DNA from 2 places in the Intrasporangium zincisolvens genome. Region 1 is predicted to be linked to the other one. Evidence: riboswitches for the same ligand, from Rfam matches in the RefSeq annotation. Region 1 holds a riboswitch; the other holds the start of a gene.
What was found. Region 1 has a riboswitch for S-adenosylmethionine ahead of RY076_RS08015 (aminotransferase class V-fold PLP-dependent enzyme). Riboswitches for the same ligand answer to the same signal wherever they lie in the genome.

Region 1 (4,329 bases):
TCCTACTCTGGGGACGTGGGCACGGGGTCACCCCCGACCGAGGGAGACGAGTCCGGCGGCGGGCTCACGCCGCCCGGCCGTGCTGCGCTCCGCCAGCTGCTGCGCATCCGGCCCTTCCGCGACCTCTTCGCGGCCGGCACCATCTCGAGCTTCGGCGACTGGCTCGCCCTGCTCGCCACGGCGGCCCTCGCCGCCGAGCTGGCGACCGGCGGCGTGGGCGAGTACCTCGCCGTCTCGGGCGTCTTCGTCCTGCGCATCGCGCCCGCCGTCGTCCTCGGCCCGCTCGCGGGAGTCGTGGCCGACCGGCTGGACCGACGCCTCACGATGGTCGTGGGCGACCTGCTCCGCTTCGGCCTCTTCGTCTCCATCCCCGTCGCCGGCTCGCTGTGGTGGATGTACGTCGCGATCGTGCTCATCGAGTGCGTCTCCCTCTTCTGGAACCCGGCCAAGGACGCCACCGTGCCCAACCTCGTGCCGCGGGAGCGGCTGGAGCTGGCGAACCAGCTGGGTCTCGTGGGCAGCTACGGAACGGCGCCCCTGGCCGCCCTCGCCTTCTCGGGCCTGTCCCTGCTCGGCGCCCCGCTGCACGCCGTCCTGCCCGGGCTCGACCCCGAGGGCATCTTCCTGGCGCTGTACGCCAACAGCGCGACCTTCCTGCTCAGCGCCGGGATCATCTGGCGGATCTCCTTCCCCGCGCGCCGGGCGAGCGAGAGACTCGCGGGCCAGTCGCTCGTCCGGACCGTCGCCGACGGCCTGCTCGTGATCAGGCAACGACCCTTCGTGCGAGGCCTCGTCGGCGGGATGCTCGGTGCCTTCGGCGCCGGCGGGCTCGTGGTCGGCCTCGCGACGCGCTTCGTCCAGGACATGGGGGCGGGCGCACCGGGCTACGGCATGCTCTTCCTCGCCGTCTTCACCGGCATGGCGGCCGGGATCGTCGCCGGCCCGCGGGTGCTCGGCGGGCTCTCGAGACCGCGCATCTTCGGCGCCGCCCTCGTCGGTGCCGGAGTGCTCCTGCTCGTCCTCGCCCTGGTCCCGGTGCTGCTCGTCGCGCTGCCGGTCGCCACCCTTCTCGGCGCCGTCATCGGCGTGGCCTGGGTCGTCGGCTACACGCTCCTCGGGCTCACCGTCGAGGACGAGGTCCGAGGCCGCACCTTCGCGCTGGTCCAGTCGCTGAACCGCGTCGTGCTCGTCCTGGTGCTCGCCGTCGCTCCGCTGCTGGCCGCCGGGGCGGAGGCGCTGCTCCCGCTGCCGCGCACCGTGGACCTCGGGCCGGTGTCGCTGACCTACGCCGGGGCCACGGCCGCCTATCTCGTCGCCGGGCTCGCGATGGGGACGGCCGGCGTCAGCGCCTGGCGATCGATGAACGACAAGCCGGGGCTGACGCTCCTCGCGGAGATCCACCAGGTCCGGCGCGGCCGCCACGGCCGGCACGGTGGGCGCTGACGCAGGCCCGGAGCCCAGGTCGTCTCGGATGGCGACACGCGTCGACCGCGAGGTGGACATCCTCGCGACCGCGCCCCTATCGTCGAGGCCAGGTCAAGAGTGTCAGCGACAAGCCCCGGCTCGCTGGCCAGCAACCCTCCTCCGCGGTGGGGTGCTCCGGGTGACGACCAGGCCGCCCTCGGCTGGTTTCGACGAGGTCGGCAAGCGCGGACCTGCACCGGTGGGTCCCAGGACTCACGAGGAGCACTGCCATGTCGGCCCTTCCCAGCACCACGACCCTCTGTGGCGGCGGGCCCGCCCCCGTCGTGCGCACTCGCGCCCTGCACGTCGTCGCCGACGCCGAGGCCCTCCCGCGCGTCTTCGGCGCAGGTCTGCGCGTGCCGACCACCGCCGGCGAGGTGGCCTACGCCAACCTCGATCACGCCGCGTCGACGCCGGCGCTGCAGACCGTCAAGGACGCCGTCGACCGCGCCCTCGAGACGTACTCGTCGGTGCACCGCGGCGCCGGGTACGCCTCGCGGCTGACGAGCGCCTGGTACGAGCAGGCCCGCGAGGAGGTCGCCCGGTTCGTCGGGGCCCGCGAGGACGACGAGGTCGTCTTCACCCGCACGACGACCGACTCGTGGTCGGCCCTGGCCCACGCCCTGCCGAGCCGCGCGGTCGTCTTCGTCTTCGGCAGCGAGCACCACTCGACGCTGCTGCCGTGGGGCCGTTCGCGCACCGTGCGCCTTCCGATCCCCCAGGGCACCGACGACGCCCTCGACCTGCTCGACGAGGCCCTCGCCGACCACCCCGGCAAGCACCGGCTCGTCGTGCTCACCGCGGCCTCGAACGTGACCGGCGAGGTGTGGCCGGTCGAGCGGTTCGCGCGCCTGGCCCACGAGCACGGCGCCCGGATCGCCGTCGACGCCGCACAGCTGTCGGCCCACCGCCGCATCGACCTCGCGGCCTGGGACGCCGACTGGGTCGCCTTCTCCGGGCACAAGACCTATGCGCCGTTCGGCACCGGCGTGCTCGCCGGGCGTCGCGACTGGCTCGACGCCGGCGCCCCGTACCTGCCCGGTGGCGGGGCGACGGCGTCGGTCACCCAGTCCGGCACGGTCTGGGCCACCGGCCCGGCCCGGCACGAGGGCGGCAGCCCGAACGTCGTCGGCGCCATCGCCCTGGCCGCCGCCTGCGCGACGATCGAGCGTCACCGCGACGCGATCGAGGCCCACGAGGAGGCCCTCCTCGAGCGCCTGCGCAGCGGTCTCGAGGCCGTCCCCGGCGTCGACGTGCTCTCGCTCTTCGGCGACGACCACGACCGCGTCGGCGTCGTCGCCTTCACCGTGGCCGGCTTCGAGCCGTCGCTCGTGTCGCAGGTGCTCTCGGTCGAGCACGGCATCGGCGTGCGCGACGGCAAGTTCTGCGCCCACCTGCTCGTCGACGAGCTGCTCGAGGACCCGTGGGGCGAGCGTCCGGAGACCGCCGTGCGCGCCAGCGTCGGCCTCGGCAGCACCGCCGAGGGCGTGCAGCGCCTCGTCGACGCGGTGGCCGGCCTCGTCGCCGAGGGCCCGTCTCGGACGTGGACCCGCACCGCCGCCGGCTGGACCGTCGAGGGCACCGACCCCCGCGACGTCGAGGTCGAGCGCCCCTGGTGAGTCCCGCCCCGGGCGATCAGCGCTTGGCGGGAAGGCCGTAGGACGCCCAGACCGCGGCGTGGTCGGTGCGGTTGAACGCGACCTGGCCGGCGTCGACGAGGACGAGGCCCCGGCTCAGCTGGTGGTCGAGCGCGACGTAGGGCGGGATGCGGTGCCCTTCGAACGGCCAGGTGCGCACCCAGCCGTTGCCGGCCGCCACCTGGGCGTCGACGAGCCCCTCGGCGAGCCGGCGGAACACCGGGTGACCGGACGAGGCGTTGAAGTCACCGGCGAGCACGAGCGGCTCGGTCGTCGGCTGCTCGCGCACCCACGTGGTCAGCGAGGTCAGGCCCGCGTGCCAGCGGTCCGTCTGGTACCGCAGCGGGGGCGGTGGGTGGACGGCCCGGAGCCGCACCCTCCCGACGGGCGTCGTGACCTCGACGACCGGCTGGAGGCTGTAGCTGACCGTTCCCACGCCCTTGTCGAGCTCGGTCAGCGGGAACCGCGACAGCACGAGCGTGCCGATGACGCCCTCTCGTGCTGCACCGGCTCGCTGGGTGAAGAACGTCCGCGCGCCGACGTCGTCGAGGTCGGTGACGGCCTCAGGCGTCGCCTCGAGGAGCACGAGCACGTCGACCCCGTGGTAGCGGACGGCATCCATGAGCTGCTGCGGGTTCGCATGCCCGTCATTGAGGTTCACGGACATGACCGTGAGATCGGCCTCCGCCTTGGGGCGGGTGCTCGACGACCACGCGGGCGCCACGACGACGAGCGCCACGACCATGGCGACGACGATGGGGACGGCCACGACCCACCGCCGCAGGAGCAGCGCCGCGACCGCCAGCAGCACGAGGCCGATCACGACGAGCGGGGTGGTCGTCTGGAGCACGACCAGGGGGTACACGGTGGTGTCGAGCCAGCGCAACGCCACCACGACGAGGAGCCCCACGAGCGCGACGAGGAGTGCGACGTCGGCAACCCGCCGCCAGCGGCGACGCACCACCGCGTCCCCGGTGTGTTCGGTCACGGGCGGCTCAGGCCTGCAGGACGACGGGGATGATCATCGGCCGGCGGCGGATCTTGCCACCGACCCACGACCCGACGGCCCGCCGCACGATCTGCTGCAGCTGCTGGTCGTCGCGGACCCCGTTGGCCACGGCCTCCTCGATGGCGCGCTCGACCTTCGGGATGACCTGCTGGAAGATCTCGTCGTCCTCGACGAAGCCGCGCGCCGTGATCTGTGGCCCGCTCGCGATCTTGCCGGTGG
Region 2 (4,329 bases), on a different contig from region 1:
CAGGCCGGCAACGGTGAGCCGCAGGCGCGAGGCCGGGGTGATGGCGGTCGGGTTCTGGGTGCTGGGCATGGTGGAGCTCCTCTCGGCACCGGTGCGGTGCGAGTCGTGGCGTGAGGGGGGTGAGGGGTGGGGGTGCCGCCGCGGCGGCAGGAGTCAGAGGACGCGCTCGAGGAAGGCGCGGGTCCGCTCGTGGCGTGGGGCGTCGAGCACCTGGTCCGGCGGGCCCTGCTCGACGAGGCGACCACCGTCGAGGAAGACGACGGTGTCGGCGACCTCGCGGGCGAACCCGACCTCGTGCGTCACGACGACCAGCGTCGCCCCGTCGCGCGCCAGCTCCTTGATGACCTCGAGCACCTCTCCGACGAGCTCGGGGTCGAGAGCCGAGGTCGGCTCGTCGAAGAGGATGACGTCGGGGTGCAGGGCCAGCGCCCGGGCGATCGCGACGCGCTGCTGCTGGCCCCCGGAGAGCTGCCGAGGGTAGGCGGCGGCCCTGTCGGCGAGGCCGACGCGTGCCAGCAGCCGACGAGCCTCCTCCTCGACCTCGGAGCGGCGGCGGCCCTGGGCCGACACCGGCGCCTCGACGACGTTCTCGAGGACGGTCAGGTGGCCGAAGAGGTTGAACTGCTGGAAGACGAACCCGATCCGGCTGCGCTGGCGCAGGATCTCCCGTTCCGACAGCTCGTGGATCCGGTCACCCGACTGGCGGTAGCCGATGAGGGCGCCCTTGACGCGGACCTGGCCCCGGTCCACCTTCTCGAGGTGGTTGATGGTGCGCAGGAGCGTCGACTTGCCCGAACCCGAGGGGCCGAGCACGACCGTGACGGTCCCTTCCTCGAGCCGCAGGTCGATGCCGTCGAGGACGACGTGCCCACCGAAGGACTTGGTGACGTCGCGGAGGTCGACGACCGGTGGTGCCGTCGCGGTGGGGATGCTCATCGGGCCTCCCCCTGGGCGTCGGTGGTCCGGACGCCGACGCCGGCGAGCCGCGACCGCAGGCGCTGCAGCGGCGTCGGGGGCAGGGCTCGCGAGCTGCCCTTGGCGAAGTACCGCTCCACGTAGTACTGGCCCACCGACAGCAGCGTGGTCAGGACGATGTACCAGACCGTCGCCACGAGCAGCAGCGGCACGACCCGGGAGTTGCGGCCGTAGATGACCTGCACCTGGTAGAAGAGCTCCGGGATCGCGAGCACCGAGACGATCGAGGTCCCCTTGAAGAGGCTGATGACCTCGTTGGCGGCGTTGGGCAGGATCGAGCGCATCGCCTGCGGCAGGACGATCCGGGTTAACTGTCGCGTTCGCGGGATGCCGAGGGCGGCCGCGGCCTCGCGCTGGCCCTCGTCGACCGACAGGATGCCGCCCCGGATGATCTCCGCGGCGTACGCGGCCTGGTGCAGGGCCAGGCCGAGGACGGCCGCACCGAGGGCACCGAAGAGGTCGTTCGTCGAGACGCTGCCGAACGAGGGCCCGAAGGGCAGGCCGAAGGAGATCGTCTGGTACAGGTAGGCGATGTTGAACCAGAAGAGCAGCTGGACGATGAGTGGGATCGAGCGGAACGCCCAGATGTAGGTCCACGCGACCGAGCGCAGGAACCCGTTGTGCGACAAGCGCATCGCGGCCAGCACGACGCCGAGGGCGAAGCCCGTCACGGTGCCGAGGACGGTGAGCTGGATCGTCGTGCCGAGGGCGCGCACGATGGTCTCGCTCGCGAAGTAGGCGGCGAAGGTCGGCCACTCCCAGCCCGGGTTGGTGGCCAAGCCGTTGACGAACATCGCGACGAGGACGAGCACGGCGGCGACGCCGACCCAGGTCCACGGGGTGCGCCGCGGGACGACGGTCAGGCCGGTCCCGGCATCGTGGGCGTCGTGGGCGTCGTGGGCGTCGTGGGCGTCCTGGGCGTCCTGGGCGTCGGGAACGGCGCTCGGTGACGGCGTCGCTCGTGGTGGTGTCGGAGCCGCCGGCGAGGCGGTCCGCGGGACGGAGGCGGTGGACACGGAGGTCACGGGGTTCTCCTGGGGACGCGGGGGCACCCGTGCGGGACGGGTGGCGTGGTCGGTGGTCTGCGTCGGCCGCGTCGGGCCCACGGGATCACCGTGCGGCCGGACGCGCACCGCCCGGGCGTCGTCAACCGACGCGGCGGGGGCGGTGGGTCACCGGCGACAGAGCGCGCTGGACACCCGGAGCAGGTCGACGTGACGACGGGCCACCGGGGTGGTCGTCCGTGCCATGACTGCTCCTCGGGTCCGGGACCCGATCCTCGAGTCCGCGCTTGCCGGAGCCCGTCGGGCGCCGGCCAGGTCCTCACCCGGAGCACCCCGCCGCGGAGGAGGGTTGCTGTCCAGCGAGCCGGGGCTTGGCACTGGAGCTCTTGACCTGCCACCGACACTACGGACGGCCCACCCGGTGCGCAAACCTCCCGAACCACCCCTGCCGCCCCCGGCGGCGCATCGCCACCACTCTCGACCCTTCATCGAGTTCCCTTGGCGCGCAGCCACATTCGGCGCTCCGTGCCACCTCGAGCGAAGGGCATAATTCCTACTCAGCGCATCGGATATTGGCCGAGGACTTCTTGAATCCTGAGACGGGGCGCCCGCCCTGGCACCACTCCCCCGGTCCCCGGAGACGCGACAGGGCCCCGGACCAGATGGTCCGGGGCCCTGTCGACGTCAGAGCGTCAGAGCGTCAGCTCAGTTGCCCGTCAGCTTCTCACGGAGAGCCGCGAGCGCCTCGTCGGAGGCGAGGGTGCCCTCGGCGGGAGCCGGCGCGTTGCGCTGCTCGTCGCCGCCCTGGTCGCCCGTCGCGGACGAGTAGGACGTCGAGGTGCTCGGGCTGGACGCAGCCTCGGCGTCGGCCTTCGTCGCGGCGTCGACCTGGGCCTTGTGGGCCTCCCAGCGAGCGTGGGCGTCGGCGTACTGACGCTCCCACTTCTCGCGCTGGGCGTCGAAGCCCTCGAGCCACTCGTTCGTCTCCGGGTCGAAGCCCTCGGGGTACTTGTAGTTGCCCTGCTCGTCGTACTCGGCGGCCATGCCGTAGAGGGTCGGGTCGAACTCCGACGCCGCGACGGCCTGGTCGTTGGCCTGCTTGAGCGACAGCGAGATGCGACGACGCTCGAGGTCGATGTCGATGACCTTGACGAAGATCTCGTCACCGACGTTGACGACCTGCTCCGGCAGCTCCACGTGGCGCTCGGCCAGCTCGGAGATGTGCACGAGGCCCTCGATGCCGTCCTCGACGCGCACGAACGCACCGAACGGGACGAGCTTGGTGACCTTGCCCGGGACGACCTGGCCGATGGCGTGGGTCCGGGCGAAGTGCTGCCACGGGTCCTCCTGCGTCGCCTTGAGCGACAGGGAGACACGCTCGCGGTCCATGTCGACGTCGAGCACCTCGACGGTGACCTCGTTGCCGACCTCGACGACCTCGGACGGGTGGTCGATGTGCTTCCACGACAGCTCGGAGACGTGGACGAGACCGTCGACGCCGCCGAGGTCCACGAACGCACCGAAGTTGACGATGGAGGACACGACGCCCTGACGGACCTGGCCCTTCTGGAGCTCCTTGAGGAACGTCGTGCGCACCTCGGACTGCGTCTGCTCGAGCCACGCGCGGCGCGACAGGACCACGTTGTTGCGGTTCTTGTCGAGCTCGATGATCTTGGCCTCGATCTCCTTGCCGACGTACGGCTGGAGGTCGCGGACACGGCGCATCTCGACGAGGGAGGCGGGCAGGAAGCCGCGCAGGCCGATGTCGAGGATGAGACCACCCTTGACGACCTCGATGACGGTGCCGGTGACGACGCCGTCCTCCTCCTTGATCTTCTCGATCGTGCCCCAGGCGCGCTCGTACTGGGCGCGCTTCTTGGACAGGATCAGACGACCTTCCTTGTCCTCCTTCTGGAGGACGAGGGCCTCGACCTCGTCACCGACCTGGACGATCTCGCCCGGGTCGACGTCGTGCTTGATGCTCAGCTCGCGCGAGGGGATGACACCCTCGGTCTTGTAGCCGATGTCGAGCAGGACCTCGTCCCGGTCGACCTTGACGATGCGACCCTCGACGATGTCGCCGTCGTTGAAGTCCTTGATGGTGGCGTCGATCGCCGCAAGGATGTCTTCCTGAGAACCGATGTCGTTGATCGCGACCTCAGGAGCGGTCTTCTCGACCGTGTTGGCAGTCATGTAGTAGGAACTCCGATTGTGGACAGTTACGTTGGAGACCTCGTGGCGGCGAGCCCGTGGCCCGGTGCCCCGACGTCGTGTGGACAGGTTCAACATTGAGCGCACACAGTCGTGTGCGCCGAGCAATCCTATCGGCGCTGTCAGCATCCGGTCAAAA

Region 2: it holds a riboswitch for S-adenosylmethionine, as region 1 does, so the genes downstream of both, RY076_RS23680 (putative leader peptide) here and RY076_RS08015 (aminotransferase class V-fold PLP-dependent enzyme) in region 1, are expected to answer to the same signal.

The regions. Positions count from the first base shown of each region.
Region 1 is NZ_JAWIIL010000002.1:794,328-798,656, reverse strand. Features, by position in the region: gene RY076_RS08020 (MFS transporter) at 16-1,443, shown strand; SAM riboswitch class IV at 1,535-1,656, shown strand; gene RY076_RS08015 (aminotransferase class V-fold PLP-dependent enzyme) at 1,695-3,083, shown strand; gene RY076_RS08010 (endonuclease/exonuclease/phosphatase family protein) at 3,100-4,089, opposite strand; gene RY076_RS08005 (ribonuclease J) at 4,097-4,329, opposite strand, start outside.
Region 2 is NZ_JAWIIL010000006.1:186,719-191,047, forward strand. Features, by position in the region: gene RY076_RS16855 (ABC transporter substrate-binding protein) at 1-69, opposite strand, end outside; gene RY076_RS16860 (amino acid ABC transporter ATP-binding protein) at 154-936, opposite strand; gene RY076_RS16865 (amino acid ABC transporter permease) at 933-2,000, opposite strand; gene RY076_RS23680 (putative leader peptide) at 2,148-2,225, opposite strand; SAM riboswitch class IV at 2,258-2,371, opposite strand; gene rpsA (30S ribosomal protein S1) at 2,685-4,172, opposite strand.